4 regions of the Paraburkholderia sp. A1BS-2L genome follow, and region 2 is predicted to be linked to each of the others. Evidence: predicted binding sites of a transcription regulator. Region 2 holds the regulator's gene; each other region holds the start of a gene.
The links. The regulator LexA, encoded in region 2, represses DNA repair genes until DNA is damaged. The targets are predictions, from matches to a motif close to ACTGTATNNNNATACAGT.
Positions count from the first base shown of each region.

Region 1: imuA (translesion DNA synthesis-associated protein ImuA) is a predicted target of LexA. The motif match lies at 5,074-5,091, and genes of this name have one in related genera.
Region 3: P5W98_RS05685 (VRR-NUC domain-containing protein) is a predicted target of LexA. The motif match lies at 2,802-2,819, and genes of this name have one in related genera.
Region 4: P5W98_RS04500 (DNA topoisomerase IV subunit B) is a predicted target of LexA. The motif match lies at 2,023-2,040, and genes of this name have one in related genera.

Region 1 is NZ_CP120428.1:2,115,276-2,122,584, forward strand. Features, by position in the region: gene P5W98_RS09550 (error-prone DNA polymerase) at 1-2,582, opposite strand, end outside; gene P5W98_RS09555 (Y-family DNA polymerase) at 2,604-4,241, opposite strand; gene imuA (translesion DNA synthesis-associated protein ImuA) at 4,126-4,980, opposite strand; gene P5W98_RS09565 (response regulator transcription factor) at 5,559-5,948, shown strand; tRNA gene P5W98_RS09570 (tRNA-Pro) at 6,018-6,094, opposite strand; gene sixA (phosphohistidine phosphatase SixA) at 6,250-6,714, shown strand; gene P5W98_RS09580 (GNAT family N-acetyltransferase) at 6,860-7,309, shown strand, end outside.
Region 2 is NZ_CP120428.1:1,839,785-1,847,093, forward strand. Features, by position in the region: gene P5W98_RS08235 (sulfate/molybdate ABC transporter ATP-binding protein) at 1-569, opposite strand, end outside; gene cysW (sulfate ABC transporter permease subunit CysW) at 572-1,582, opposite strand; gene cysT (sulfate ABC transporter permease subunit CysT) at 1,579-2,487, opposite strand; gene P5W98_RS08250 (sulfate ABC transporter substrate-binding protein) at 2,646-3,689, opposite strand; gene lexA (transcriptional repressor LexA) at 4,002-4,652, shown strand; gene P5W98_RS08260 (hypothetical protein) at 4,707-5,093, shown strand; gene P5W98_RS08265 (DUF2939 domain-containing protein) at 5,168-5,884, shown strand; gene P5W98_RS08270 (universal stress protein) at 6,000-6,473, opposite strand; gene nodI (nodulation factor ABC transporter ATP-binding protein NodI) at 6,650-7,309, shown strand, end outside.
Region 3 is NZ_CP120428.1:1,260,284-1,267,592, reverse strand. Features, by position in the region: gene P5W98_RS05700 (DUF2844 domain-containing protein) at 155-595, shown strand; gene P5W98_RS05695 (DUF3443 domain-containing protein) at 640-1,974, shown strand; gene P5W98_RS05690 (hypothetical protein) at 1,997-2,656, opposite strand; gene P5W98_RS05685 (VRR-NUC domain-containing protein) at 2,827-4,596, shown strand; gene P5W98_RS05680 (ATP-dependent DNA helicase) at 4,593-6,884, shown strand; gene P5W98_RS05675 (3-hydroxybutyryl-CoA dehydrogenase) at 7,052-7,309, opposite strand, start outside.
Region 4 is NZ_CP120428.1:999,267-1,006,575, reverse strand. Features, by position in the region: gene P5W98_RS04500 (DNA topoisomerase IV subunit B) at 1-1,952, opposite strand, end outside; gene P5W98_RS04495 (nucleotidyltransferase family protein) at 2,294-2,584, shown strand; gene P5W98_RS04490 (ATP-binding cassette domain-containing protein) at 2,931-4,859, opposite strand; gene P5W98_RS04485 (DUF4399 domain-containing protein) at 5,004-5,417, opposite strand; gene P5W98_RS04480 (rubredoxin) at 5,648-5,830, shown strand; tRNA gene P5W98_RS04475 (tRNA-Arg) at 6,009-6,083, shown strand; gene P5W98_RS04470 (hypothetical protein) at 6,159-6,434, shown strand; gene P5W98_RS04465 (hypothetical protein) at 6,560-6,826, shown strand; gene dcm (DNA (cytosine-5-)-methyltransferase) at 6,921-7,309, shown strand, end outside.

The DNA.
Region 1 (7,309 bases), 280 kb from region 2:
GCACCATCGGCACCAAGCCGCACGCCCGGCTGGTCGCGCACCTCCAGCACGGACGCCCAGTCGCTCAGCGCAATATCGGGCGCGCGCACCTGCACGCCGTGACGCTTCGCATCCTGCACGAGCTGAGACGGCGAATAGAACCCAAGCGGCTGACTATTCAGCAGTCCGACCAGAAACGCGGCGGGCTCGTAGCGTTTGAGCCATGAACTCGTGTAGACGAGCAGTGCAAAGCTCGCCGCGTGGCTCTCCGGAAAACCGTAGTCGCCGAAGCCCTCAATCTGCTTGCAGATGCGCTCGGCAAATTCCTCCGTATAGCCCTTCGCCTTCATCCGGCGCTTGAGGTCGTCCTGATACGGCCGCAGATCGCCGTCGCGCCGCCACGCGGCCATCGCGCGGCGCAGCTTGTCGGCTTCCTCGCCGGTGTAGCCGGCGGCGACCATCGCGAGATGCATTACCTGCTCCTGGAAAATCGGCACGCCCAGCGTGCGCGCGAGCACCGGGCGCAGATCCTCCTTCGCGTACTCGACCTTTTCGTCGCCATGCCTGCGCTTCAGATACGGATGCACCATGTCGCCCTGTATCGGCCCGGGCCGCACGATCGCCACCTGGATCACGAGGTCGTAATACTCGCGCGGCCGCAAACGCGGCAGCATGCTCTGCTGCGCGCGCGACTCGATCTGAAACACGCCGACGGTGTCCGCGTGACAGCACATCTCGTAGACCGCCCGATCCTCGGACGGAATGTCTTGCACACGAAACTCCGGCAGCCCGCGCCGCAACGCGACGCATTCGAGCGAGCGCCGGATCGCCGAAAGCATGCCGAGCGCGAGCACGTCCACCTTCAGCAGACGCAGCGCATCGATATCGTCCTTGTCCCATTCGATCACATAGCGGTCCTTCATCGCCGCGTTCTCGATGGGCACGAGACGCGAGAGCTTGTCCTTCGCGATCACGAAGCCGCCCACGTGCTGCGAGAGATGGCGCGGAAAGCCGCGCAGCTCGCGCGTGAGACGAATCAGTTGCTGCGTGACGTGCGAGTCGGGCGAGAAGCCCGCTTCCTCCAGATGGCTCGCGATCGAATCGGGCCCGTCCCACCACTGATGCGCGCCCGAGAGCTTTTCGAGGAGCGCGTTGTCGAGACCGAGCGCCCTGCCCACGTCGCGCAGCGCGCTGCGCGAACGGTACGTGATGAGCGTTGCGGCCAGCGCGGCGCGGCGTGTGCCGTACTTGCGATAGATGTACTGAATGACCTCTTCGCGCCGCTGATGCTCGAAGTCGACGTCGATGTCGGGCGGCTCGTTGCGAGCTCGGGACAAAAAGCGCGCGACGAGCATGTTCATGCGCACCGGATCGATCTCCGTGATGCCGAGGCAGTAGCAGACCACCGAGTTCGCCGCCGAGCCGCGCCCCTGGCACAGAATGTTCTGCGAGCGTGCAAAGCGGACGATGTCGTGCACCGTGAGAAAGTATTTTTCGTACTTCAGCTCGGTAATCAGCTTGAGCTCTTCCCCGATCTGCTTGCTGCGCTTCTCGTTCAGACCGTCGGACCAGCGTTCGGCGGCGCCTTTCATCACGAGCTTTTCGAGCCATGAGGCGGGCGTCTCGCCCGCAGGCACGAGCTCCTCGGGATACTCGTAGGCCAGCTCGCTCAGGCAAAACGTGCAGCGGCGCGCGACTTCGAGCGTCGCATCGAGCGCATCGCGCGGATACAGCGCGCCGAGCCGCACGCGCGAGCGCAGATGACGTTCGGCATTCGGTTCCAGCGCGCGGCCGCACGACGCGAGCGGCTTGCCGATGCGCACCGCGCTCAGCGTGTCCTGCAATGGCTTGCGCGAGCGCGCGTGCATCAGCACACCGCCCGCCGCCACGAGCGGCAAGCCGCTTTCCTGCGAGACGTGGCGCAGCACTTCGATCTGCGTGTCGTCGCCCCCCGTTTGCCAGAGTTCGAGCGCGAGCCATGCGCGCTCGGCCGCGAAGCCCGCGAGCCAGTGCGCGGCGCGCAGCGTCTGCGCGAGCGTGGCCGCTCGCTGCGGCACGAGCAGCAACACGCAGTCGCGCAGATGCTTCAGATGCGCGAAGTCCGGCTCGGGATCGGTGAAGTCGGACGGATGCACGCGGTAGTGGCCTTTTTCCGCGCGCGAGCGCGCGAGCGTGATCAGCTCGCACAGGTTGCCGTAGCCCTCGCGATTCATCGCGATTGCAACGAGCGTGCAGAACGGCGCGCCGTTTTCATCGACGAGATTCAGCTCGCTGCCGATCAGCAGATGCAGCGACGGCACGAACGGGCCAGGCGCCGGCACGGCACCGGCCGCCGCGGCATTGTCATGCGCCTTTTTGCGCGCTTCGTCGTATTCGTTGAGCGCGCTATACGCACGCACGATGCCGGCGAACGAGCACTCGTCGGTAATCGCAAGCGCGCGATAGCCGTGACGGATAGCCTGCTCGACCAGTTCGCCCGGGCGCGACGCGCCGCGCAGGAACGTGAAGTTGCTCAGGCAGTGCAGCTCCGCATAATCGGGCAGCGCCGGCCCCTGCGAAGAAAGTTGTGCAGGCAACGATGCGCCCGCTCCACGGTTCGACATGATGCGGAAGATGAAACGGCGTTAGCCAAAAAGCCCTTGCAGATACCACTGCCCGCCAATGCGCTCGCGGTACAGCCAGAACATGCGCCCCTGGTCGTCGGCGGCGACGTAGTAGTCGCGCCCGACGCCCTCGCCGTTCCACCAGCCCGCCTCGATGCGCTCGGTGCGCGTGAGCGTCTTGAGCGGGCGCCGATAAACCGGCCGGTCTCCGCGCATCGCGAGCTTGAGCGGCTTTTCGAGCAGCCATGCCGGGCGTGGCTGCGACGGCAGCGGCACCTCGGGCAGATCGAAGGCCGTCTGCACGGGCACGGCTTCTTGCTGCGCGTCGGAGCGAGCCTCCGACTTGCGTGAATCGCGCGGCTTGCGCGCGGTCCGGCGCGCAGGCGCACCGCGGCTCGTCCGCCAGGTTCGCGCCGACATCGCCAGCTCGGGCCGATGATCGTCCTCGACGAACAACTGCAGCACGTTCTGCTCGCCGATGCGCGCGCCAATGCGCTCGAACAGTTGCGAGAGCGACGCGTCCGACGCCTCGGGTGAGGGAAACAGCGTGTCGGTGGGCGGTGCATAAGCGCTCACCTGATCGGCGACGAGCGCAAGGCCGATCACGGGCGCGGTCAGCGCGGTCTGATTGAGCTTCTCGCGCAACAGCCATAGCAGATGCTCGGCATCGCGCGAAGGCGCGGCCCACGATAGCGCAAGGCTCGACGTGCGCGGCGCGTGGCGCGACGCCAGCTCGTGCTCGAGACGCAGCTCGAAGCCGCTCAACGCGCCATGCTGGACGGCCAGCCAGCCGGCCAGCTGCATCACGAGACGACGCGCGGCAAACAGCAGCGCCTCGGCGCTCTCCACGCGCGCCTGCAATTCGAGCGAAGCATGAAACGAGGGCGGCGCCGCGAACCAGGCACGCGGATCGGGCGCCTCGCCGCGCGCCTGCGCGAGCCAGGCGAGCACGCCGTCGCCAAAGCGCCGCACGACGCCATCGCGCGGCAGCCGTCGCAAATCGCCGAGCGTCGCGCAGCCGATCTGCGTGAGCGCCTGCTCGTGCTGCGCGGCGAACGGCGCGAGCGCGACCGGCAACGCGTCGAGCGCGCGCACGAGCGTGGCCTCCTTGAGCACGCGAAAGCGCCGCGCCGCATGCGCCCCGGCGCTCGCGCGCGCCTGTGCGAGCACCCACGCGCCCCAGGCGGTGGGCGCGCAGGCGATGCGCGCGGCGTGGCCGCAACTGGCCACCGTGGCCGCCACCTTGGTCAGCAACGCGCGCACGCCACCAAAAAGACGCAATCCGGACCCGACTTCGAGCAGGAGCGTATGCGACTGCGCGAGCGACACCTTCGGCGTGTAGACGAGCAGCGCAAGCGCGAGCGCCTCGAACGCACGCGTCTCACGCGCCGCATCGGGCTCGAGCAGCACGAGCCCCGGCGCGAGCGCAAGCGCATGAGCGCGCGTGCTTCCCGGCTGCACGCCGAGGCGCAACGCATCGAGATCGGCCATCAGGATGCGCGCGTGATCGGCGAGCACACAGCAGCGCTGCCCCGTAGCCTCGTCAGGTCGACTGGCCCGCAGTGACTCCAGTGCTGGCGACGTGAGTGACATGAGCGGCACGGGCGGCCTCACGGCCTCCAGCGGCAACAACGGCAAGGTGACGGCGATCCACAACATGATTGATCCCGGGCCACGGCGCGGCCGGCCATGCGCCCGGCTGGGGCAGCACCGACTCCTGCAGCGGCAAAGTGATGACGAGTGGCTGGGCGGGCGGCGGCCCGCGGCGCTTGAAAATATCGACGGACACAGCGGTGAGCTGCATCCGTTCACGGCGGTTCAGGCGCGCATCCTCGGGCGGCGGCACCGGTGTGCAGACCATGCGCAGCGGCGCCGGCGAGGACTGGCTGCGCGCAGCGGGCGGACGCATCAGAAACGCCAGCGACTGCGAGTCCTGCGCGGCGACCTGCAAACGCCTCAGGGCATCGGCGCGCGCCTTCGGCTGCCAGAGCAGCACGGCGCCAATGCCATCCTGCTTGAGCGCCTGCTCGACGGCCCACGGCGCCTCGCTCTCGCTCGCGCGCACCCAGATCAGACGCTCGAGCGCGATTCCCCACGCCTTGAGTGCGCACGCGTAAGGCCGCCACGGCGGCGCGACGAGCAGCACGTACCGTCCCGCCCGAGCAGTGAGCGTGCGCAGCACGGGCGCGACGAGCCGCATCTCGCCGATGCCGCCCTGCTCGACGAGCAGCTCGGTCAGGCTGCCCGCAGGCCAACCCGCACCGGGCAACTGGGCGTCGAGCGCGGCATGACCGCTCGCCACCGTGCGCTCGCCCACGTGCGCGAGCTGATTGCCCTGCCAGACCCGGCTTTGCAGCCCGGGCGGCAGGTGCGTTGCCGCAAACTGGAGTGCTGCCATGATTGCGCTCTGGAAAAAGGGAATAGAACGCCCTGCCCAATCCGAAACGGGGCATCACAGGATTGCCGGCACGGCATGAAAGCCTCGTCGGAACCTGTATATTTATACAGTATTTGGCGGGGTTGGGGAAGCGGATGCGTTCCTCCCCTCAAACTTCGATCTGTCTTGCAGCAGCGCAGGTTGCGCACCGTTGGCTGGAGCCCCCTCGCAAAACCCGCATGATTAAATCCCTCCCGTTCGATGCCGCCTGCATCTCGCCCGGCATCGCCTCATGAAAGCGACGATATTTTCGAAAAATTCCTCCTCAAAAGTAATTACACAATCACAAGCAATGTTTACCAGGCATAAAAATAAATCCGCGTAGAAATAATCTTATTTATTGATTCCACGATATTTGACAGAGTCTCCATGGCCGCTTTCATTTAACGAAGAAATTTCGCTTTTTCAGGAAATCGATGTGATCAGAAGACAAAAAGAGATGCACAGATTTACGCGATCAAGTCGCAAATAACCCGAAATGTAAACATTAATGGAGTGCTAATTTTTAATCATCACGAAAATCCCGTTGATACTCCACGATGACAACAAGCATCAGCACAATCAGAGAACTAATACACGCACGCGTCGCCGGCATTGTCACCAAAGACGAGTCGCTGAGCGAACTCATCAAGGTCTGTCAGTATGCGCAGTCCGGCAGCAAAATCGCCGTCTCCGATATGGTCGCACGCAGGCTTTCGGTATCCGCCCCACCCGCAGAGATCAAGCACAAATTTGCGCTTTCGCGCAAGGAACGCGAAATCGTCCAGTTAATCGCACGCGGCATGTCACTCACCGAAATTGCCCGCCGCTCCGGCCGCACGACTTCCACAATCGGCACTCAGAAAATGGCGGCGATGCGCAAACTGCACCTGACTTCCAACGCGGAGCTGATTCAGTACGCAATGCTTCACGGGCTGACCAGTTCTTGAGACACCCGCGCCGCGCCCGCGCAAAAAGAAAAAGGGCTTAGCACATGCATGCTAAGCCCTTGAATATCGTGGTCGGAGCGATAGGATTCGAACCTACGACCCTCTGATCCCAAATCAGATGCGCTACCAGGCTGCGCTACGCTCCGACGAATCGCTGATTATATCGCCCTCTTCCAGAGATCGTCAAACCCACATCGCTCAAGGCAGATACCTTGCCGCCGCCTCACCCCGCGTGCACCATGCAGGAAACCCGCGTGGAAAACGACCTCTACACACGCCCCTCTTCCAAGGGAACCGCCAAATGAACCTCATCCTCTGGCGCCATGCCGAAGCCGAAGACATCGCCGCGAGCGATCTCGCCCGCCAGCTCACCACGCGCGGGCGCAAGCAGGCGCAGAACGTCGCGCGCTGGCTGCGCGCGCGCCTGCCCGATGACGCGGTGATCCTCGCGAGCCCCGCCGCGCGCACGATACAAACCGCCGAAGCGCTCACCGATCAGTACCGCGTCGTGCGCGAGATTGCACCGAACGCCAGCGTCGACGCCGTGCTCGCGGCCGCCGGCTGGCCGGAAGGCATCGCCTCCACGGTCGTCGTGATCGGCCATCAGCCGACGCTCGGCGAAGTGGCCGCACGCCTCTTGTCGAACGAAAACACCCGCCGCAGTTGGGCGATGAAAAAAGCCGGCGTCTTCTGGATCAAAAGCCGCGAGCGCAACGGCGACGGCGAAGCGGTCCTGTTCGCCGCCATCACGCCCGACCTCGTCTAGCGCCGTGCGGCACGGGCGTCATCCCCTGCCTTTCCCAGCGTGGCCTTACAGCGCGTCATCGAATCGTCATTGCGTCTTCATGGAAACGTAACCGCGTCTTACTAAATTGCCGGAAAAGTTCTCTTACTTCCGACCAGGACGCCCTATGCGAGATCTGCCGACGCCTTCCCTGCCGTTCGCTGCGAGCCTCTTCGAGTCGAATCGGCGCCTGCCGCGCGCCGAGGAAACGGTTACCGCGCAGCATCGCCTGCAGGTGGCCTGGGCGCGCAGCGACGAAGAGCTGCGCGAAGCGCAGCGCCTGCGCTACCGCGTGTTCGCCGAGGAAATGGGCGCGCGCCTCGCGGGCCCGGCGGGCCTCGACGTCGACGCCTTCGACAGCTGGTGCGATCACCTGCTCGTGCGCGATCTCGACACGCTCAAGGTCGTCGGCACCTACCGCGTGCTGCCGCCGCACCAGGCCGCGCGCATCGGGCGTCTCTACGCCGAGAGCGAATTCGATCTGTCGCGCCTCGCACACCTGCGCCCCAAGATGGTCGAGGTGGGCCGCTCGTGCGTGCATCCGGACTACCGCAGCGGCTCGGTCATCATGTCGTTG
Region 2 (7,309 bases):
GTCGAGATGTGCAGGTCGTCGTGCAGGCGCCGCAGCCAGCTGCGCAACTCCTTGCGCACTTTCGCGTCGAGCGCGCCGAACGGCTCGTCGAGCAGCAGGACTTTCGGCTCCACGGCGAGCGCGCGGGCCAGCGCGATGCGCTGGCGCTGGCCGCCGGAAAGCTCGGACGGATAGCGCTGCGCGAGCCAGTCGAGTTGCACGAGCTTGAGCAGCTCATGCACTTTCTTGCGGATCTGCGCTTCGGAGGGACGCTCGTTGCGCGGCTTCACGCGCAGCCCGAACGCCACATTCTCGAACACGGTCATATGGCGGAACAGCGCGTAATGCTGGAACACGAAGCCCACCTGGCGCTCGCGTGCGCCAACCATCTCCACGTCCTGCCCCTGGAGCACGACCTGGCCTTCATCGGCATATTCGAGCCCGGCGATCACACGCAGCAGCGTGGTCTTGCCGCATCCGGAAGGCCCGAGCAAGGCGACCAGCTCGCCCGCCGGAAAGTCGAGCGAAACATGGTCGAGCGCGGTGAAATCGCCGAAACGCTTGTGCAGATTACGAACGATGATGCCCATCTTTAGCCCTTTCCCTGTTCAAGCGTCCGGCGCAACGCGCGGGTGTGTTGTTGTGGGTGTTGTTGTGTACGTCGTTGGCCAATCACTGCGCCTTGAGGCGCGGCCGCACTGCGCGTGGCCGGCGGTCCCGCGAGCGCCGGCACGTCGCCGGTATCGCGCAGCTCCGCAGACATGTGGCGCTCCGCCAGCAGCTTGAGACCCAGCGTAACGAGCGCGAGCAACGCAAGCAGCGAAGCCACGGCGAACGCGGCCGCGAAGTTGTATTCGTTGTAGAGGATCTCCACGTGCAAGGGCATCGTGTCGGTCTGGCCGCGAATGTGTCCCGACACCACCGAAACCGCGCCGAATTCGCCCATCGCGCGCGCATTGCAGAGAATCACGCCGTACAGCAGACCCCAACGGATGTTCGGCAACGTCACGCGCCGGAACATCTGCCAGCCCGACGCGCCCAGCACGTGCGCGGCCTCTTCCTCGTCGGTGCCCTGAGCCTGCATCAGCGGAATCAGTTCGCGCGCGACGAACGGGAACGTCACGAAGATGGTCGCGAGCACGATGCCCGGCACCGCGAAGATGATCTGCACATTGTGGTCCGCAAGCCAGGGGCCGAGCCAGCCCTGCGCGCCGAACAGCAGCACGTAAATGAGCCCTGAAATCACGGGTGAAACCGAAAACGGCAGGTCGATCAGCGTGGTGAGCAACGCCTTGCCGCGGAACTCGAACTTGGCGATCGTCCACGATGCCGCGAGGCCGAACGCCAGATTGAGCGGCACGGCGATCGCGGCGGTGATCAGCGTGAGCTTGATCGCGGCGAGCGCATCGGGGTCGGCGAGCGATACGAAATAGAAGCCGATGCCCTTGCTCAACGCCTGCCAGAACACGGCCACGAGCGGCACGGCCAGAAACAGCGCGAGAAACGCCAGCGCAATGCCGGTGAGGAGCCAGCGCACCCAGGGCGCTTCCGTTACGGAATTGGGACGTCCTGCATCGCGGACCCGCGTACTTGCTGCACTCATTGCGCCTCTCCTCCAACACCCGCGTGCATCGGGTTCGGCACACGCGAGCGCGACACGCCGCGCGATGCCCGGCGGCTCGTGCGCCGCTGCAAATACCATTGCAACGTGTTGATGAGCAGCAGCATGACGAACGACACGCACAGCATCACCACAGCCAGCGCCGTAGCGCCCGCATAGTCGTATTGCTCGAGCTTCGTGATGATGAGCAGCGACGTGATTTCCGACTTCATCGGCACATTGCCCGCGATGAAGATGACCGAACCGTACTCGCCCAGCGCGCGCGCGAATGCGAGCGCAAAACCCGTAAGCAGCGCAGGCAATGCCGCCGGCAACACCACGCGGCGAAACGTGAGCCAGCGCGACGCGCCCAGGCAGGCGGCGGCCTCTTCCTGCTCGCGCTCGAACTCCTCGAGCACGGGCTGCACGGTGCGCACGACAAACGGCAGGCCAATGAACGTGAGCGCCACGAGCACGCCAAGCGGCGTAAACGCGATCTTGAGGCCGAGCGGCTGCAGGAACTGGCCGATCCAGCCGTTGCCCGCATACACGGCGGCAAGCGAGATCCCCGCCACGGAAGTCGGCAGTGCGAACGGCAGATCGACGAGCGCATCGATCACGCGCTTGAACGGGAACGTGTAGCGCACCAGCACCCAGGCGAGCAAGAACCCGAACACCGCATTGATGAGCGCTCCGCCAAGCGCGGAGAAAAATGTGAGGCGGTACGACGCGAGCACGCGCGGCGACGCCACCGCGCGCACGAGCTGCGCCCAATCGAGCGTCGCGGTCTTGAGGAACGTGGCCGCAAGCGGAATGAGCACCACGAGGCTCAGATACGCCACCGTGATGCCGAGCGTCACGCCGAATCCCGGCAGCGCGCCTGGCTTCTGTAATCGAAACGTCGTCATGCTCTATCTCTTCACATGGGTTGCGCGGAGCACCTCTCGTCATACGATACATGCGGGGCGCCGCGGCTAAAGACGCGCCTCGTCGGGCGCGCCTTGTTTTTGGCGTTGCTTGCTACTGCGTATTGCCGTCGGCTTACTACGGCCGGCTTACGGCCGGCTTATTGCGGCTGATAAATCGAATCGAACACGCCGCCATCGGCGAAATGCGTCTTCTGCGCCTTGGCCCAGCCGCCGAACGCCTCGTCGACCGTGTAAAGCTTGAGCTTCGGGAACTTCGCCGTGATCGCCGCCGGCACCTTGTCCGAGCGCGGACGATAGAAGTTCTTCGCGGCAATCTCCTGCCCCTTCTCGCCATAGAGGAACTCGAGATACGCCTGCGCCACCTTGCGCGTGCCGTGCTTGTCCACGACCTTGTCGACCACCGCAACCGGCGGCTCCGCGAGAATGCTGGCCGACGGCACCACGATCTCGAACTTGTCCGGCCCGAACTCCTTAACCGAAAGGAATGCTTCGTTTTCCCAGGCGATCAGCACGTCGTCGATATCGCGCTGCACGAAGCTCGTGGTCGCGCCGCGCGCGCCCGAGTCGAGCACGCCTGCGTTCTTGTAGAGCTTCGTGACGAAGGCCTTCGCCTTCTGGTCGTTGCCGCCCGGCTGGTGCGCCGCATAGGCCCACGCCGCGAGGTAATTCCAGCGCGCGCCGCCCGAGGTCTTCGGATTGGGCGTGACGATCGAGACGCCGGGCTTCACGAGGTCGTCCCAGTCCTTGATGCGCTTCGGATTGCCCTTGCGCACGAGAAACACGACGGTCGAGGTGTATGGCGAGGCGTTGTCGGGCAGACGCATTTGCCAGTCCTTCGCGATCAGCCCTTTATTGGCGAGTGCGTCGATGTCCCAGGCGAGCGCGAGCGTCACAACGTCGGCCTGCAGTCCGTCTAGCACCGAGCGCGCCTGAGCGCCGGAACCGCCGTGCGACTGCTTGATGGTGAGCGTCTCGCCGCCTTTCGCCTTCCACTCCTTGATAAAGGCTTCGTTGATGTCCTGATACAGCTCGCGCGTGGGATCGTAGGAGACGTTGAGCAGCGCCGTGTCCGCATGCGCCGCCGGCGCGAAGGCCGCCATGCCGACGAGCGGCGCCACGCCGATCAGCAGTTTCGCCGCCAGCGTCCTGAACCATGCGTGCCCCGTAATGCCTTGTTTCATCCACTTTTTCTCCGTGTCGTCGTGCGCATTCGTGCACTTTCGTGCGTTCTCGCGTGCCATGCAGCAATCGATGGAGGCCAGTCTAGCGATCGGCTTACATTATTAAAAATGATGTTTTCTCATTTTTTAATACGTAAAAGTGGTAAGGACGGAGGAATTGGGCGCTTGCGCCTGTTTTGCCGGTGGTTGCGTCCGTCGGGGAAGGGAAAGCGCCGTCGCGACGCCGTGCGGATGACAAAGTTCAAGTAACACTTGAAAAGCGGCGAGTACTGTATAAAAATACAGTCACCTGTTCAAACATACAGTAGCGCCATGACCAAACTCACCGCACGACAGCAGCAGGTTTTCGATCTGATCCGCCGCGCGATCGAGCGCACCGGCTTTCCGCCCACGCGCGCGGAAATCGCCGCCGAACTGGGCTTCAGTTCGGCGAACTCGGCGGAGGAACATCTGCGCGCGCTGGCGCGCAAGGGCGTGATCGAGCTGGCTGCGGGCGCTTCGCGCGGCATCCGCCTCGTGCCCGGTCCGGGCGATCTGCCGCATCAATTCACGCTGCCGCACGCGGGCCTCATGCAGCTCTCGCTGCCGCTCGTGGGCCGCGTCGCGGCGGGTAGTCCGATCCTCGCGCAAGAGCACATTTCGCAGAACTACACCTGCGACCCCGCGCTCTTTTCGAGCCGGCCCGACTACCTGCTCAAGGTGCGCGGGCTGTCCATGCGCGACGCGGGCATCCTCGACGGCGACCTGCTCGCCGTGCAAAAAAAGAGCGAAGCGAAGGATGGCCAGATCATCGTGGCGCGTCTTGGCGACGACGTCACCGTGAAGCGCCTGAAGCGGCAGCGCAACGGCATCGAGCTGATCGCGGAGAACCCTGACTACGAGAATATTTTCGTCGCGGCCGGCAGCGCGGATTTCGCGCTCGAAGGCATTGCCGTTGGTCTGATCCGTCCCACCGAATTCTGATAATTCCGCCTGCGCATTTTCTGCGCATCTTCTGCGCATTTTCCGGAGAGAGTCATGGAACGCCTTGCCCGCCTGTTGCCCTTCCGTCAATTCGGCCGTCTGCGCCATCTGCGCGGGATTGCCTCGTGCGCCATGCGCGAGGCGCGTGCTTCGGCGGCGGCCCTTGGCCGTCAATGCGGCTACCAGATCAATGGCTCGCTCTTCGACGACATCGAGCAAGAAGACGAAGCGCGCCCGCTGCCTTCCGCGCAGCCGGCCTTCGCACGCGTTTCGCTCAACAGCACGCTGAATGCGGAGCAGCCCGACCGCCGCGCACCGGTGCGCGTCTATCACGGCCAGTCGCGGCTCATCATGGTGGGCACGATGGAGGCGGTGTGCCGCGCCATCGACCGCTGTATCGCGGAGCAGCAGGCCGATGCGCCGGTCGCGCTGGCAAAGTAAGCAATAAAAGTGGGATCGTTTTTGATTGCGCGCGGTCAACACCCTGATTGAACACTGCAGGGTTGCACTAACCAATGACCGATACCCAAACGTATCCGCGCAAATCATCCAGCTGGAAGAAGCCCGTCGCAATCGCCGTCGCGGCGGTTGCAATCGTGGCGGCAGTGGGCTATGGCTATGCATCGCCATATATCGCGCTGAATAACCTCAAGGCAGCCGCCGACGCACGCGACGCAGCCGCACTGAGCGAGTACGTCGACTACCCGGCGCTGCGCGCGAGCTTGAAGCAGCAGGTTGGCGAGATGCTGCAACAACGCATGGAGGCCGCCCACGCCAGCAATCCACTCATGCTGTTCGGCGCGATGATCGGCAATGCGCTGATCGGCCCACTGGTGGACGCGTATGCCACGCCAGAGGGCGTGGCCGCATTGCTCAGCGGCATGCCGCCGACCGGCAAGCCGGGAGAACGGCCCGCGCCTGTGCCGCCGGCTGAAGCGCCGTCGCCGCCACCATCGTCACAGGCAGGCCAAGCGACGCAGCCCGCGCCCGGCAATCCGCCGGCTCAGGCGCAATCGCCGCAGCCGCAGCAAGCTCAGCCGCGCGCGCAAACCTCGGCGGGCTATCGCAGTCTGAACACGTTCGTTGTCACGTGGCAGCGCGGCGCAAACAGCGGCTATGGCGGCGATCGCTATGCCGCCATCCTGCAGCGTCATGGGCTGTTTTCGTGGAAGCTCGCCGCCGTGGAATTGAACGAGCCGAATACCGGCAACGACGCGAGCGCGTCGAACTGAGCAAGCCGTACCGAGATGAACCGCAAGAATTGCGGCGAGCCATCTTCGTGGTAGTGGCTCCGCCGCTTTTCGCTGATTGACTGAGCGCTGCAATCGCGGAAGCGATTGATAGCGGCTAGGCCGCCGCCTGCTGTTGCTGTTTTTCCTCGGCAGCCGAAGAGCAGGCCACGAGAATGCTGCACGTCACGCGGTCGAGCAGCGGCGTATTGCCCGCACCCATCCACCAGCGCGAAAGTCCGGTGCGGCAGCGATGCCCCACCACTACGAGATCGACGTGCAGCTCATTGGCGAGATTCGCAATCTCGTCGATCGGATGGCCGAACGCGAAGTGGCCCTGCGCGCGCACGCCGCGTTCGGTCAGCCAGTCCACGCCTTCCTGCAGAATCTCGCGCGCCGTTTCTTCGAAGCGCCCACATGCCACGTCGGTGAGCAAGCCCGCACTTTGCGCGATCGTCGAGCGCATGTCGACCACCGAAAGCAGATGGGTCTCCGCATGCAGGTCCAGCGCCAGATCCGCGCCGCAACGCAGCGCCTTGCGGCCTTCGCGCGAGCCGTCGTAACAAAGCAGAATTTTCTTGTAGCTCGCCATGATCGATTCTCCCTACCCGTCTGGAAACGCAGGTCACTATTACATGATGGTGCGCCGCAATTCGACACGCAAGGGCTGGAAAACGCCAGGTTTGCGTGCACATCGATGGTGCAACGGCATGGGGAGATGAACGCCCTATAATAGGCCGCCTTGCAACATGCAACAGCCCCCCAACCATGCCCGCCATCGAATTCGAGCAGGTGATCAAGCACTACGGAGACAGGACCGTCGTGAACGGCCTGTCGTTCGACGTCCTCCCCGGCGAATGCTTCGGGCTCCTCGGCCCCAACGGCGCAGGCAAGACCACCACGTTGCGCATGCTGCTCGGCATCGTTTCGCCCGATGCCGGACGCATCAGCCTGTGCGGCGAACCGGTGCCCGCGCGGGCACGTCATGCGCGCGCGCGCGTGGGCGTCGTGCCGCAATTCGACAATCTCGATCCCGACTTCACAGTGCGCGAGAATTTGCTCGTGTTCGGCCGCTACTTCGGACTCTCGGCAAGCGAAACGCGCGCGCTCGTCGCGCCGCTGCTCGAATTCGCACGCCTCGAAAGCAAGGCCGATGCGCGCGTGGGCGAGCTTTCCGGCGGCATGCGCCGCCGTCTCACGCTGGCGCGCGCGCTCGTCAACGACCCCGACGTGCTGGTGATGGACGAGCCCACCACGGGTCTCGATCCGCAGGCCCGCCACCTGATCTGGGAGCGGCTGCGCTCGCTGCTCGCGCGCGGCAAAACGATTCTCCTCACGACGCATTTCATGGAGGAGGCCGAACGGCTTTGCAATCGCGTCTGCGTCATCGAGGAGGGCCGCAAGATCGCCGAGGGCCCACCGAAGGCG
Region 3 (7,309 bases), 580 kb from region 2:
ATTTCTTTTTCTATCAATGCACTAAGGACGCAGACGCGGGGCCGCCAGTTTTGCGCCTCTCGACATTTGAAGTTCGCCTATCTTGCAGAAGCGGCCCGATGTTAATTTCCCCGAGAAAAAGAGATAAGCGCGAAGAACAACATACGGAGAGTTGATGAAAACTTACAGCTGCTTGCAGGCGGGCCGCGCTGCGGCCTTCGCCTGCCTCTTCTCGTGCCTCGCGGCCGGTGCCGCGCCAGCCCACGCAGCACTCGGCGACACAGTCCCGCCCGAGGCGCCACCAGCCTCCGCGCCCGCTAACGGCCTGACGCTCGCAGGCGGCGCAGCACGCGTGACGCGCTACGTCGACACGGGCGGCACGCACTTCAACGCGTACATCGCCACCCATAGCGGCCAGATCTTCGCCTACACGTGGCAAGGCCCCACCCCGCCGGACCTCGATGCGCTGCTTGGCCGCTACGCCGCCGACTGGCACAGCGGCGCCGCCGCGCTCCATGCCGCCGGACGCGCCGGCCTGCACGCTGCACGCGTCGATACGCCCACGGTCGTCGTCGAATCCGGCGGCCACATGCGCAGCTATATCGGCCGTGCGTAGCTGCCCGCGGCAATGCCTGCGGGCGTCACGGAAGGGGACCTGCAATGAGCACGCCGGCACGACGCGTTTCGCCCACGGGGGAGCGTGCAGGCGCGCGCTCCAGCGTACTCGCAGGCCTCCTCGCCGCAGTGCTCTCGGCAGTGCTCTCGGCCTGCGGGGGAAGCGGCAACACCGGCGTAATAAGCGGCACGACGCCCGCCAGCACGCCCGCTGCCGCCAGTGCGCCGTCAAGTGCGAGTTCGCCGTCTGCGACCAGTCCGGACACATCCAGTACGACCGGCACCGTACCGCAATCGACCACGCCGAATGTCCTTGCGGTCAGTGTCGCAGCCACGCCTGAGGCCGCACGCAACATGCTCATGGCGAGCGTGACGGTATGCGTGCCGGGCACGACGACCTGCGCAACCGTCGATAACGTGCAGGTCGACACCGGCTCGCAAGGCCTGCGCCTGCTCGCCTCCGCGCTGCCCGCCGGATTCGCCCTGCCCGCCGTCAATGCGGGCGCCAGTTCGTCACCCGCTGGTGAATGCGCGGCCTTCGGCACCGGCTATACGTGGGGCGCGGTGCGCAGCGCCGACGTGCGGCTCGCGGGTGAACTCGCCCCTTCATTGCCGATCCAGGTGATCGCTGACCCATCCGTGCCAACCACGCCGAGTTACTGCCATGGCTTCGGGTTCGCGATGATCAACTCCACCGCGCTGCGCTCGAACGGCATCCTCGGCGTCGGGACGTTCAATGCCGACTGTGGCGCAGCCTGTGGCAATCAGCCCAATCGTTCGTGGTACTACGCATGCCCTTCCGGCAACTGCACGGCGAGCGCGCAGCCACTCGCGCAGCAGGTGCGCAACCCCGTCGCGTCGTTTGCCACCGACAACAACGGCGTCGTGATCGATCTGCCCGCGGTGCCCGATACGGGCCAGAGCGCGGTGAGCGGATCCCTGATCTTCGGCATCGGCTCGCAACCGAACAATGCGCTCGGCAGCGCTACCGTGCTGCGCGCGAATACAGTTACGGGCTACGTGACGACCACAACCTCGGACGGTTCGATCTATCCGCTCAGCTATCTGGACAGCGGATCGAACGGCTTCTTCTTCGCGAACTCCGCCCTCACGCGCTGCGGCGTGTGGTACTGCCCGAGCACGCCACAAAGCATCGGCGCATCGATCAAGGGAACGGACGGCATCAGCGCACCGGCCTCGGTTTCGGTCGCGAACGCGCAAACGCTCCTCGCCAGCAGCAACTGGGCGTTCAACGACCTTGCAGGCTACAACGGCAATATGTTCGGCTGGGGATTGCCGTTTTTCTTCGGGCGGCGCATCTATACGGCAATCGAAGCTCAGGTGACGCCGGCGGGAACGGGGCCGTATTTCGCGTTCTGAGTGGCGCGCGCAAGCGCGCGGGTCACTCGTCGTCGACGTCCGGTGCGGGTGTGGTCCGGGCGAGCGCGCCCGGAGAAAGCCAGCGGAACGACGTGAGGCTACCCGTCTTGTCGTAGGTGCACTCGGCAGCGGTGGACGGGCGCGGGGCCTTGTGCAAACCGAGCTTCACGGCAAGCGCCGCGATCGGCGTGGTGGGCTTGCTCTCCGCGACTGAAGCCGCGAGTGGGTCCGCAACAGGTGCGGACGCCGCGGAGACCCCGGAAGCCGCCGACACCATGGACCCAGCCGGCGGCGCCGACGCGCCACGCGCAGTCGCTGCGCCAGTCGACGTTGAAGTTGCCGTCGAGGTCGGCATGGAACTGGCCGAAACGCTCGCCGCACTCGCATCGGAGGCGCTTGCTGCCGCACCCACGGGCGCGCCCGCCAGAGCGGCGGCGGCCGATGCGCTGAGCCCGCCCGATGCCGGCAATGCGCCGCGATCGAGCAGCCCCTCGACCACGACGCGTTTGCCGCGATACGCCACGGCGGTATGCGTGACGGACAGTGCGCCCAGCGAAGCGCTGGCGAGCCGGGTGCGCATTTCCCGCGCGCACTCACTGGGATTCTGGTACTGCGCGACGCATCCCGCGAGCAGAGTGGCCCCGGCGGCGAGGCCGACGAGGCAAGCTTTCCGTTTGTTCATCGCTCTTGTTGCGCTTCTCGCGCGGTTCGGTTTTCAGGCTGCGGCAATTGTAGCGTACAGGCCGCAAGGACCCGAGGCGCACCGGACTTTGGCGCCGCTGCCGCGACCGGGGGCTCGCGGGCCGCGCCGGCCTGCTATCATCACTGCTGTATATTCATACAGTGCCGCGCGTGCTTCCCGACTCCCCCGATCCGTTCTATTACCTCGCGAACTTCGAGCGCGTGCTCGCCTCGCTCGATGCGCGCTGCGCCGACTTGTTCGACACAGCCGAGCGGCGCTTCATGCAAAGCTTCGGCGCTCTGCCGCGCGGCTCGCGCGCGCTGTTCGTACGCATGCTGATGCGTAAGGGCCCGAATTTTCGCGCAAGCAAACTCGACTACGCCGAGATTGGCTGCCCGCGCGCCGCGGCCGCTCCCCTCGCCGATGCCGGCTGGCTGGACAGTGCGCCCGTGCTTGCGTTCGATGCCCTCGCGGCACTCGTCACCAAAGCCGAATTGCAGGCGCTCAGCGCGCGCCTGCTGGCCGATGCCGTTGCGCCCGGCGCGCGCGCCACGCGTGCCGAAACGCTCGAAGCCCTGCAAGCCGCTGCGCCCGAGGCGCGCGGTTGGTCAGCGTGGTTTCCGGGCTCGGCCGATACCGTCTTCCATTTGGCCGCCGCGCCGCTGTGCGAACGACTGAGGCTGATGTTCTTCGGCAATCTGCGGCAAGACTGGTCCGAGTTCGTGCTCGCCGATCTGGGCGTCTATCGCTACGAGTACGTCCCGCTCGACAGCGCGTCGCGCGCGTTCCGGCAGCGCGCCGACATCGACGCCTGGCTCGCGCTGCGAGACTGCCGCGAAACCTTCGATCTCGCGCCCGACGCCGCAAGCGCCGTCAACGCCGTGAGCGCGGCGCTCGATACGCTCGACATGCTCGCGCCGCACACCCGGTCCAACGACTGGCTGCGCTCGCGTCACGACCGGGTGCGCCACGCAGCGGGTCAGGCTGCAGAGCGGCTGGGCGAACCGGCGCTCGCCTGGCGCGCCTATGTCGACTGCGGCCATCCCGAGTCGCGCTACCGGCGCGTGCGCGTGCTCGAGCAGTTAGGTCGCCGCGACGACGCCCTCGCGCTCGCGCAGGCGATTGCCGGCGCGCCCGCGAACGAGGAGGAAGCACAACGCGCGACACGCACGCTCGCGCGCCTCGCGCGGCGGCGCAGCACGAGCCCGATACCAGCGGCAACACAGGCAGCGACGCGGGCAGAAATCGCGGCAACTGGCGTAATCGAAGCCAGCGATGCGCCGACGTTCACCAGCGCCGAACTCACGCTGCCCGCCGCCTGCGCGGGCCTGCGCGTGGAGGAAGCCGCGCGCCGGACGCTCGAGTGCGCGGACGCACCGGTCTTCTACGTCGAGAACACGCTCATCAACGGCCTGTTTGGCCTGCTCTGCTGGCCCGCGCTTTTCGCAGCGCTGCCGGGCGCATTCTTCCATCCGTTCCAGCGCGGCCCCGCCGATCTGCACGCCGCCGACTTCGTCCAGCGGCGCGCCGGGCTCTTTGCCGCCTGCCTCGCCGAACTCGAAAGCGGCACGTACCGCGCGACCATCGAAAAGCGTTTTGACGAGAAGCACGGCATCCAGTCGCCTTACGTCGCATGGCCCGCGCTCGACGCCGCGCTCCTCACGCTCGCGCTCGACTGCTTTCCCGCTGCCCATCTGCGGCTATGGTTCGAGCGGCTCCTGCGCGAACCCGCCGCGAACCGCTCGGGCCTGCCAGACCTCGTGCGTTTCTGGCCCCGCGAGCGACGCTACGAACTGATCGAAGTGAAAGGCCCCGGCGACCGGCTGCAGGACAATCAGCGCCGCTGGCTCGCGTATTGCGCCGCGCACGGCCTGCCCGTGACCGTGCTACAAGTGCGCTGGGCGGTGCAGGCCAGCACGAACGCTGCGTCAATGCCATGAGCTACACCGTCGCGGTCCGTACGCTCTGTGAGTTCACCGCAAAACGCGGCGATCTCGATTTGCGCTTCACACCCTCGCCCGATGCAAGCGAAGGCCGCGCCGGCCATGCTGCGATCGCAGCGCGCCGGCCCGCCGGCTACGAAACCGAAGTCGCGCTCACCAGCGTATTCGGCACGCTCACCGTGCGCGGCCGCGCCGACGGTTACGATCCAGCACGCCAACGGCTCGAAGAATTCAAGACCTATCGCGGCGATCTGGATGCGATGCGCGAGAACCAGCGTGTGCTTCATTGGGCACAGTTGCGCGTCTACGGCGCGCTGATGTGCGAAAAGCTCGGCCTCGACGCGCTCGAACTCGCGCTCGTCTACTACGAGATTGGCTCGGGACGTGAGACGGCGCTCGTCGAGCACGCGAGCGCACAACTATTACGCGCGGAATTCGAATCGCGGTGCGCGCGCTTCATCGCGTGGGCGGAACAGGAAAGCGCGCATCGCGCGGCGCGCGACGGTGCGCTCGCGGCATTGCGCCTGCCGCATGCTGCGTTCCGCGAAGGCCAGCGCGATCTCGCCGAGGCCGTATGGCGCGCCGCGACGCAAGGCCGCTGCCTGCTCGTGGAGGCGCCGACCGGCATCGGCAAGACCATCGGCACGCTGTTCCCGCAGTTGAAGGCCTGCGCGCGCGCCGGTATCGACAAGGTGCTGTTCCTGAGCGCCAAAAGCTCGGGGCGTCAACTCGCCATCGATGCGCTCAACACGCTTGCCGATGCGCAGGCCGATGGCAAAGCCGGCGCGGGCAGCAGCACGACCGCGCTGCCGCTGCGCGTTTTGGAACTGGTCGCGCGCGAGAAGGCCTGCGAGCACCCCGACCTCGCCTGCCACGGACAATCGTGCCCGCTTGCGCGTGGCTTCTACGACCGCCTGCCCGCCGCGCGCGCCGCCGCCCTCGAGCGCGTGCGGCTCGAGCGCGCGACACTGCGCGAAGTCGCGCGCGAGCACGAGGTGTGTCCGTACTACCTCGGCCAGGAGCTCGCGCGCTGGAGCGACGTGATCGTCGGCGACTACAACTACTACTTCGATGTGAGCGCCATGCTGTTCATGCTCGGTGCGCACAATCAGTGGCGCATGAGCGTGCTCGTCGACGAAGCACACAACCTGCCTGAACGCGCCCGCGCGATGTATTCCGCCGAGATCATGCAGACTCGCATGGACGCCGTGCGACGCGCCGCGAGCGCCCCGGTGAAGCTCGCATTGACGCGTCTCGCGCGCCACTGGAACGCGCAAACCGCCATGCAGCCCCAGGCCTGGCGCGCGAGCGAAACACTGCCCGAAGGTTTTGTCGCCGCGCTCGGCGATGTGATTGCCGCGATTGGCGACCAGCTTGCGCAACCGGCGCTCATGCGCGACGCCGAACTCGAACGCTTCTATTTCGACGCGCTGCACTTCGTGCGCATGGCCGAGCGCTTCGACGCGCAATCGATCTTCGACGTCACGCCGCTGCGCGCACGGGAAGCGAAGCGTCCGCGCTCGACGCTCTGCATCCGCAACATCGTGCCGGCGGGCGCGCTGCGCGCGCGCATGGCGGCGGCCCACAGCGTGACGCTTTTCTCCGCCACGCTCGCGCCCACGCACTACTACACCGACATGCTCGGCTTGCCGGAAAACACCGTGAACGTCAAGATCGGCACGCCATTTCGCACCGAGCAACTCGAGGTGCGGATCGCACGCGATATCTCGACGCGCTACAAGGACCGGGAGCGCTCGCTCGACATACTGGTCGCGCGGATCGCCGCGCAATATGCTGCGCGGCCCGGCAATTACCTGTGCTTCTTCAGCAGCTACGATTATCTTCAGCTTGCCGCCGATACCTTCGTCGCGCGGCATCCACATGTGAGCACATGGATGCAGTCGCGCACGATGGACGAAACCCAGCAACAGGCTTTCGTCGCGCGCTTCGTGGAAGGCGGCTGCGGGATCGGCTTTGCGGTGCTCGGCGGCGCTTTCGGCGAGGGCATCGACTTGCCGGGCACGCGCCTGATCGGCACCTTCATTGCGACGCTCGGCATGCCGCAGGTAAATCCCGTCAACGAGGCGATGCGCGAGCGCATGGAAACGCTCTACGGCGCCGGGTTCGACTACACCTATCTGATTCCCGGATTGCGCAAGGTCGTACAGGCCGCGGGCCGCGTGATTCGCACCGAACGCGACAACGGCGTCGTGCATTTGCTCGACGACCGCTTCGCGCGGCCCGACGTGCGTGCATTGCTGCCGGCATGGTGGCAGCTTGGCTGAATGCCATTGATTAACAGGCCGAAACATACGGATGCGATCCTCCCCACGTGAATTTGCATGACCCAGACGCTTTGCGCAGTGAACTCGAACTCACAGTCGCAACCGAATAGCGGGGTCATGCAGTACACGGTCGGCCTGCACGCCTGAGCCCTAATGCTCCGCAATCCTCAGGATGTCTTGTCGTACTGGTACACGCCCCGACCGGTCTTGCGGCCGAGCTGCCCTGCCGCCACCATCTCGCGCAAAAGCGGGCACGCACGATACTTCGAATCGCCGAAGTCCTTCAGGAACACATCCATCACGGAGAGGCACACGTCGAGGCCGATCAGGTCCGCGAGCGCCAGCGGCCCAATCGGATGATTCGCGCCCAACTTCATGCCGGCGTCGATTTCTTCGGCACTCGCAACGCCTTCGGCGAGCACGAA
Region 4 (7,309 bases), 840 kb from region 2:
CACGAGCGGCGCGAAGCCGCCTCGCCCTTGCCCATCAGCATCGTCATGCGTGCGACGGTGGCTTCATAGTCGAGCTCGCCGAGCGAGATGGGCGACAGGCGCCGCGTGTCGGGGTTCATCGTCGTGTCCCAGAGCTGCTCGGCGCTCATTTCGCCGAGACCCTTGAAGCGGCTGATGGTCCATTGCGTTTCGCGCACGCCGTCCTTGCGCAGCTTGTCGAGAATCGCTTCGAGCTCGCCTTCGTCGAGCGCGTAGAGCTTCTGCGCAGGCTTCTTGCCGCGTGCGGGCGCATCGACGCGGAACAGCGGCGGGCGCGCCACGCACACGTGGCCGCGCTCGATCAACTGCGGAAAGTGCTTGAAGAACAGCGTGAGCAGCAAGACCTGGATATGCGAACCATCGACGTCCGCGTCCGAGAGAATGCAGATCTTGCCGTAGCGCAGGTTCGAGAGATCGACGGTGTCGTCGGGGCTGTGCGGATCGACGCCGATCGCCACCGAGATGTCGTGCACCTCGTTGTTCGCGAACAGACGGTCGCGCTCGGTCTCCCACGTGTTGAGCACCTTGCCGCGCAGCGGCAGGATGGCCTGATATTCCTTGTCGCGGCCCATCTTCGCGGAGCCGCCCGCCGAATCGCCCTCGACGAGGAAGAGCTCGTTGCGCGCGATGTCGGTCGACTCGCAGTCGGTGAGCTTGCCGGGCAGCACGGCCACGCCCGAGCTCTTGCGCTTTTCCACCTTCTGGCCCGCGCGCGTGCGCGCCTGGGCCTGCTTGATGACGAGATCGGCGAGCTTCTTGCCGTGCTCGACGTGCTGGTTGAGCCACAGTTCGAGCGCGGGACGCGAGAACGACGAAACGAGCTTCACGGCGTCGCGGCTATTGAGTCGCTCCTTGATCTGCCCCTGGAACTGCGGGTCGAGCACCTTGGCCGAGAGCACGAACGAGACGCGCGCGAACACGTCTTCGGGCAACAGCTTCACGCCCTTGGGCTGCAGATTGTGCAATTCGACGAAGCTCTTCACGGCCTGGAACAGGCCATCGCGCAGGCCGCTTTCGTGCGTGCCGCCCGCGGGCGTCGGAATCAGGTTGACGTAGGACTCGCGCGTGAGCGAGCCTTCCTCGCTCCACGCGACCACCCACGCGGCGCCCTCGCCTTCGGCGAAGGTGTCGTCGGTGGTGCGAGCGTCGGCGTAGCGCTCGCCTTCGAAGAGCGGGATCAGCAAGTCGCTGCCGCCCATGCCTTCGAGCAGATAGCCGCGCAGGCCGTCTTCGTATTTCCACGAGAGGCGCTCGCCGGTCTTCTCGTTGACGAGCTCGACCTCGACGCCGGGCAGCAGCACCGCCTTCGAGCGCAGCAGCCGCTGCAGTTCGCCGAGCGGCAGATTGGCCGAGTCGAAGTATTTCGGATCGGGCCACGCGGTCACGCGCGTGCCGGTCTTTTTCTCGTCGCGCGCGGCGTTGCGCGTGGTGATGGGCTTGACGACGTTGCCATCCGCAAAGCCGATTTCGGCGACCTTGCCATCGCGCCAGACGGTCACGTCCAGCCGCGTCGAAAGCGCGTTGGTGACCGAGACACCCACGCCGTGCAGGCCGCCCGAGAACGTATAGGCGCCGCCGGCGGCCTTGTCGAACTTGCCGCCCGCATGCAGGCGCGTGAACACGATTTCGACGACGGGCACCTTCTCCTCGGGGTGCAAGCCGAACGGAATGCCGCGGCCGTCGTCGTCGACGGACACGGAATGGTCGGCATGCAGCGTGACGGTGATGCGCTTGCCGAAGCCGCCGAGCGCTTCGTCGGACGCGTTGTCGATGACTTCCTGAATGATGTGCAGCGGATTCTCGGTGCGCGTGTACATGCCCGGCCGTTGCCGGACGGGCTCGAGGCCCTTGAGCACCTTGATCGACGCTTCGCTATATCCAGCGTTTGCAGCGTTTGACTTCTTCGTTGCCATGGTGATCCGCAGGGGGTTATCCGCGCGCTTGTCCACAGGTCCTGTGGACATCTGCGGGGAAAACGCGTTGAGTGTTCAAAAAAACCGTGTCGAAACAACGGGGTGAGCGCGCTGCGCAACGCCCGTGCAAACCTCGCCGGGCCGGCGCGCGCTCCCGCAGTTGTTCGAATGCGCGAGGTATTGTACTGATTTGGGCTTGCGCGGCAATTTGGAAGAGGGTCGGCCGTTCGGCCGAGGGGTAGCGAGGTGCGGGAGTCGCGAAGAATTGGGCACGTGCGGCGCGCTGCCTGCCGCCAGGAATTCAACCGGCCTGTCGCCCTGTTTGGGAGCGTGGAGTTGTTATGAAACCGTCCGAAGCCTTGCGCGCGCATCGCGCTGAGATCCGCGAAATTGTCGCAAGCCATCACGCGATGAATGCGCGCGTGTTCGGCTCGTCGGCGCGTGACGAGGATAACGAGGATAGCGACCTCGATTTACTCGTCGATCCAACGCCGGAAACTACGCTTATCGATCTCGCGCAAATTCAGTTGCGCCTCGAAGCGCTCATGGGCGTGCGAGTGGACGTACTTACGCCCAAAGCGCTGCCCGAGACCTTCCGTGCCCGCGTAGTCGCCGAATCGGTACCGGTATGAGGAAAAAAGATCTGCGCACCCCGGATTACTTGCAGCATATCCTCGACGCCATCGAACGCATTCGCACATACACGGAGCCTCTTTCACACGAGAGCTTCGAGGCAACACCGATGGCTGTCGATGCCGTCGTGCGAAACATCCTGACCTTGCGGCCGCGCACCCGGAGATACCGTGGGAGGCGATGTACGGAATGCGCAACCAGGTCTCGCACGGCTATTTGCCGTCGACATCGACATTGTCTGGAGCACCGTACAGACCTCCTTGCCCGACCTGAAACACAAGCTCTCGAAGCTGAAGCCCACATAAAAAAGCGGCCTTCATCAGGCCGCCTTCTCTGCGCATCACATCACTTGCGCTTGCTCTCCAACTCTTCCCACCGCTCCAGCGCAACCAGCAATTCCTCATCGATCGCCGCATACCGCTCGGTCAAGCGCGCGCCCTCCTGCGCATCCTTCGCGAAAATCGAGCCGTCCTCGATCTGCGCACCGATTGTTTTCTGCTCGGTCTCCAGCGCCTCGATACGTTTGGGCAGTTCCTCAAGCTCGCGCTGCTCCTTGAACGAAAGCTTCACGGTGCGCTGCGCGTTGCGGCCCGCCGCGCTCTCCTTCGGTGCGACGGCCACGCTCGCGGTTTCCTTCGGCGCGCGCGCCTCGGCAATTTCCTGCGCGCGGGCGCTCTGGGTCTGCCAGTCGGTGAAGCCGCCCACGTACTCGCGCCACTTCCCCTCGCCTTCGGACGCGATCACCGAAGTCACCACGTTATCGAGAAACGCGCGGTCGTGGCTCACCAGCAGCACCGTGCCGTCGTAGTCGGTCAGCAGTTCTTCGAGCAGTTCGAGCGTGGGGATATCAAGGTCGTTGGTCGGCTCGTCGAGCACCAGCACGTTCGCGGGGCGAGCAAACAGACGTGCAAGCAACAGGCGGTTGCGCTCGCCGCCCGACAGCGACTTCACGGGCGAGCGCGCGCGCTCGGGCGCGAACAGGAAGTCGCCCAGATAGCTCATCACGTGCTTCTTCGCGCCGTTGATCTCGACCCAGTCGCTGCCCGGGCTGATGGTGTCGGCGAGACTCTTTTCGAGGTCGAGCTGCGCGCGCATCTGGTCGAAGTACGCCACCTGGAGGTTCGTGCCCACGCGCACGGTGCCCGCGTCCGGCTTGAGCTCGCCGAGGATCAGCTTCAACAGCGTGGTCTTGCCCGCGCCGTTCGGGCCGACGAAGCCGATCTTGTCGCCGCGCATCACCGTGCCCGAGAAGTTGTCGACGATCGTGCGGTCGCCATAGCGCTTCACGACGTCGGTGAGCTCGGCGACGATCTTGCCCGACTTCTCGCCCTGCGCGACGTCGAGCTTCACGTTGCCCTGTACGTTGCGGCGCTCGGCGCGCTCGTTGCGCATCTGCACGAGCCGTGCGATGCGTCCGACGCTGCGCGTGCGGCGCGCCTCCACGCCCTTGCGGATCCACACTTCTTCCTGCGCGAGCAACTTGTCGAACTTCTCGTTTTCCACGCGCTCGACTTCGAGCTGCTGCGCCTTGCGCTCCTGATACTGCGAGAAGTTTCCCGGATACGAGAGCAGCTTGCCGCGATCGAGCTCGACGATGCGCGTGGCCACGCGATCGAGGAACGCGCGGTCGTGGGTGATGAAGAGCAGGCTCGAGCGCTGCGCGACGAGCAGTTCTTCGAGCCAGCGGATGCCGTCGAAGTCGAGGTGGTTGGTCGGCTCATCGAGCAGCAGCACGTCGGGCTGCACGACGAGCGCGCGCGCCAGCGCCACGCGCTTTTGCATGCCGCCCGAGAGCGCGCCCACGCGCGCGTCGCCTTCGAGGCCGATCTGCGCGAGCGTGGTCGACACACGCGTGCGCCAGTTCCAGGCGTCGGCGTGATCGAGCGACGACTGCAGCGCATTCATGCGCGAGAGCAACGCGTCGTGTTCCGCGCCTTCGGGCGTGTCCGCGAGCCGGTGCGCGACCCCGTCGAATTCGTCGAGCAGCGCGCGCACGCCCTCGAGCCCCGAGGCGACCGTGTCGAACACGGTGGCCTCGGCGTCGAAATCGGGCTCCTGCGGCACGTAGACGGTCGAGAGATCCTGCTGGCGCGTGACGAGGCCGTCATCGGGTCTGGCGAGGTCGGCGACGATCTTGAGCAGCGACGACTTGCCCGCGCCATTGCGGCCGATCAGCCCGACGCGCTCGCCGGCTTCGAGCGAAAAGTCGGCGAGATCGAGCAGCGCGACGTGGCCGAACGCGAGTTGCGCGCCGGTAATGGTGTAAAGCGACATGAGTGGAGAGCGTTGCCTGCGTTGGAGAGCAAGCGCGTATTGTACCGGGGCGCGCGCTGGGCACAGGGGGCGCATGGGAGCCCCTCATGTGTCCAGCCCGCGCCCCGTTGCGACAAGGTTCGCGGGACTGGCCGCCCGTGCGGCCTACTTCACGTGAAACGTGATCGTCTGGCTCCACTCGGGGCCATACGACTGATGCGCGCCGTTGGCGAATTGCGCCGTGAGCGTGTGGTCGCCGGGCGGCAGTGTGACGTCGGCTTCGGACTGGCCTTTGCCGTAGTGGATCGACTTCTCGCTGGCCGGTACGACCGTGCCTTGCGGCAGCGCCGCGCCGTCGATCAGCAGATGGTGATGTCCGGTTTTGGGCGTGGCCGTGCCGGCGGGCGCAACCGTCATGCCATCGACGCCGAATTTCACGTGCACCGGGTTGCTCACCGTTGCACCGTTCTTCGGCTCGACGAAGTAGACGCCCTCGGCGCGCGCGATGCTGCTCATCGCGAGGAGTGCCGTCGTCGAGGCCATCAGCGCTGCGCCGGCCAGCCATGTCCTTCTGGTCATTGTTCGCTCCTGGGGGATTGCCCGGTGGTTGCTCAGTGGGTTGCGGCGCGATGCGTCCGCGTCCCAGCATACATCGCAAGAACTACGCCACGCGCCGCGGGTGCGCCGTTTCCGGTAACATCGCGGGTCGCCGGCCGCTCGCCCCGGCCCGTGCAACGGGGTTCATGGGGCCATATGGCGGGCAAACCAGCGGGCAAAACCGCGTCGAACCGAACGAAAAGGTGTGTGTTGTGAGCGAAGTGATCGAATACAAAAGCTGGGTCTGCCTGATCTGCGGCTGGGTCTATAACGAAGAGGAAGGTCTGCCCGACGAAGGCATCGCGGCAGGCACGCGCTTCGCGGATATCCCCGACGACTGGCGCTGCCCGCTGTGCGACGTGGGCAAGGGCGACTTCGTAGCCGTGGAATTCTGACGCGCGCGGTTCGCGACCCGCGGTGCGCGACCAGCGGCACGCGGGAACGACGTTTTCGAGGTGAATGGCGTTTGCTATACTCTTGCGCCTGCACCGACTCCGCGCCATGACGGGTGACTTGGGAAACATGGCGATCCGGCGGAGTGGGAATTCGTGCGCCCCGCAGCGGATTTGACGGCTCCCTGTAGTTCAATGGATAGAACAAGTGCCTCCTAAGCGCTAGATGCAGGTTCGATTCCTGCCAGGGGGACCAGCCGCCCGCACCCATCCCCGCCTTGCCGCGCGCCCGCGCCCGCCTCGCAACATCTTCACTCCAGGCAGATTCCGCATGGACATCAACAAGCAACTCGCCGCCCTCACACATTCCGAACTGCAAACCGCAGGCGCCAGCCAGGCAACCGCCATCGCCGTGAGCGTTCTGCTGCGTCATCTGAGCTCGCCGGAACTCGTCAAGCTGCTGTCGTCGGCGTTCGAGAATCATCAGGCCGTGATGCTGCAAACGCCCTGGCCCGAGCAGATGCTCAATTCGTTCGAGGCCACGCGCCGCTTCCTCGAAACCGCCGCGCAAGGGCCCGCGCCCACGCCCGAGACGCCGGCCGAATAAGCCGCCTGCCCGAACCCGCGTCCGACTGCGGGTAAACAGGGAGCCGCCCGGACCTAAAGCTGGGGCCGAAACTGCCGTAATCTTCGGACATGGACCAACTACGTCCCCTTCCGGCCGGCCACCTGATGTCGACTCTCCTCGACCAGGATATCGCCCATATTCGGCGCGTCATGCCGCTTTCGCTCTCGGGCGACCTCGCCGGGCCGATCCTCGCCCCTTCCTACTGGCGCATGCGCCTGCACCGGCTGCTCGACACCGGCCACGTCAATAAAGGCCAACTCGCCGATATCGACAGCCTGCTGCTCCAGATCGAACTGTACGAACTGAATGCCGCATCGGCGGTGACGGCCAGCCCGAAGCGCGCCGTCGGCAACGGCGATGGCCGCCGCTAGTCGCCACTAATCGCCACTAGCCACTGCTAGCGGCCGTGAGCCGCCCATCCGCCGCGCGCGGAAATCCTGGTGTCGGGGTCGTCCATCGGACATAATGTCCGCCAAAATACCCAGAGAGGACTTCGTGCACCCGGCCCATTCGCGAGACCTGCTTCAGCAGGCACGCCAGCGCTTCACCCAGCAGCAGATCGCCGCCCACGTCGGCAAGGACGTCAAGACCGTGCGACGTTGGGAAAAAGGCGAAACGCCGTGCCCCGCCATGCTCGAAGCCGCGCTGCGCGAGCTCTTGCACCGCGCCGAAACGGGCCCGGGCTCCCGCGCGAAATCGTCCAGCCGGCAGCCCGCGCGCTTTCGCTTCGTCGATCTGTTCGCGGGCATCGGCGGCATTCGCAAGGGCTTCGAGGCGCACGGCGGCGCCTGCGTCATGACGAGCGAGTGGAATCCGTTCTCCAAGAAAACCTATCTGGAAAACTACGCGCAGAC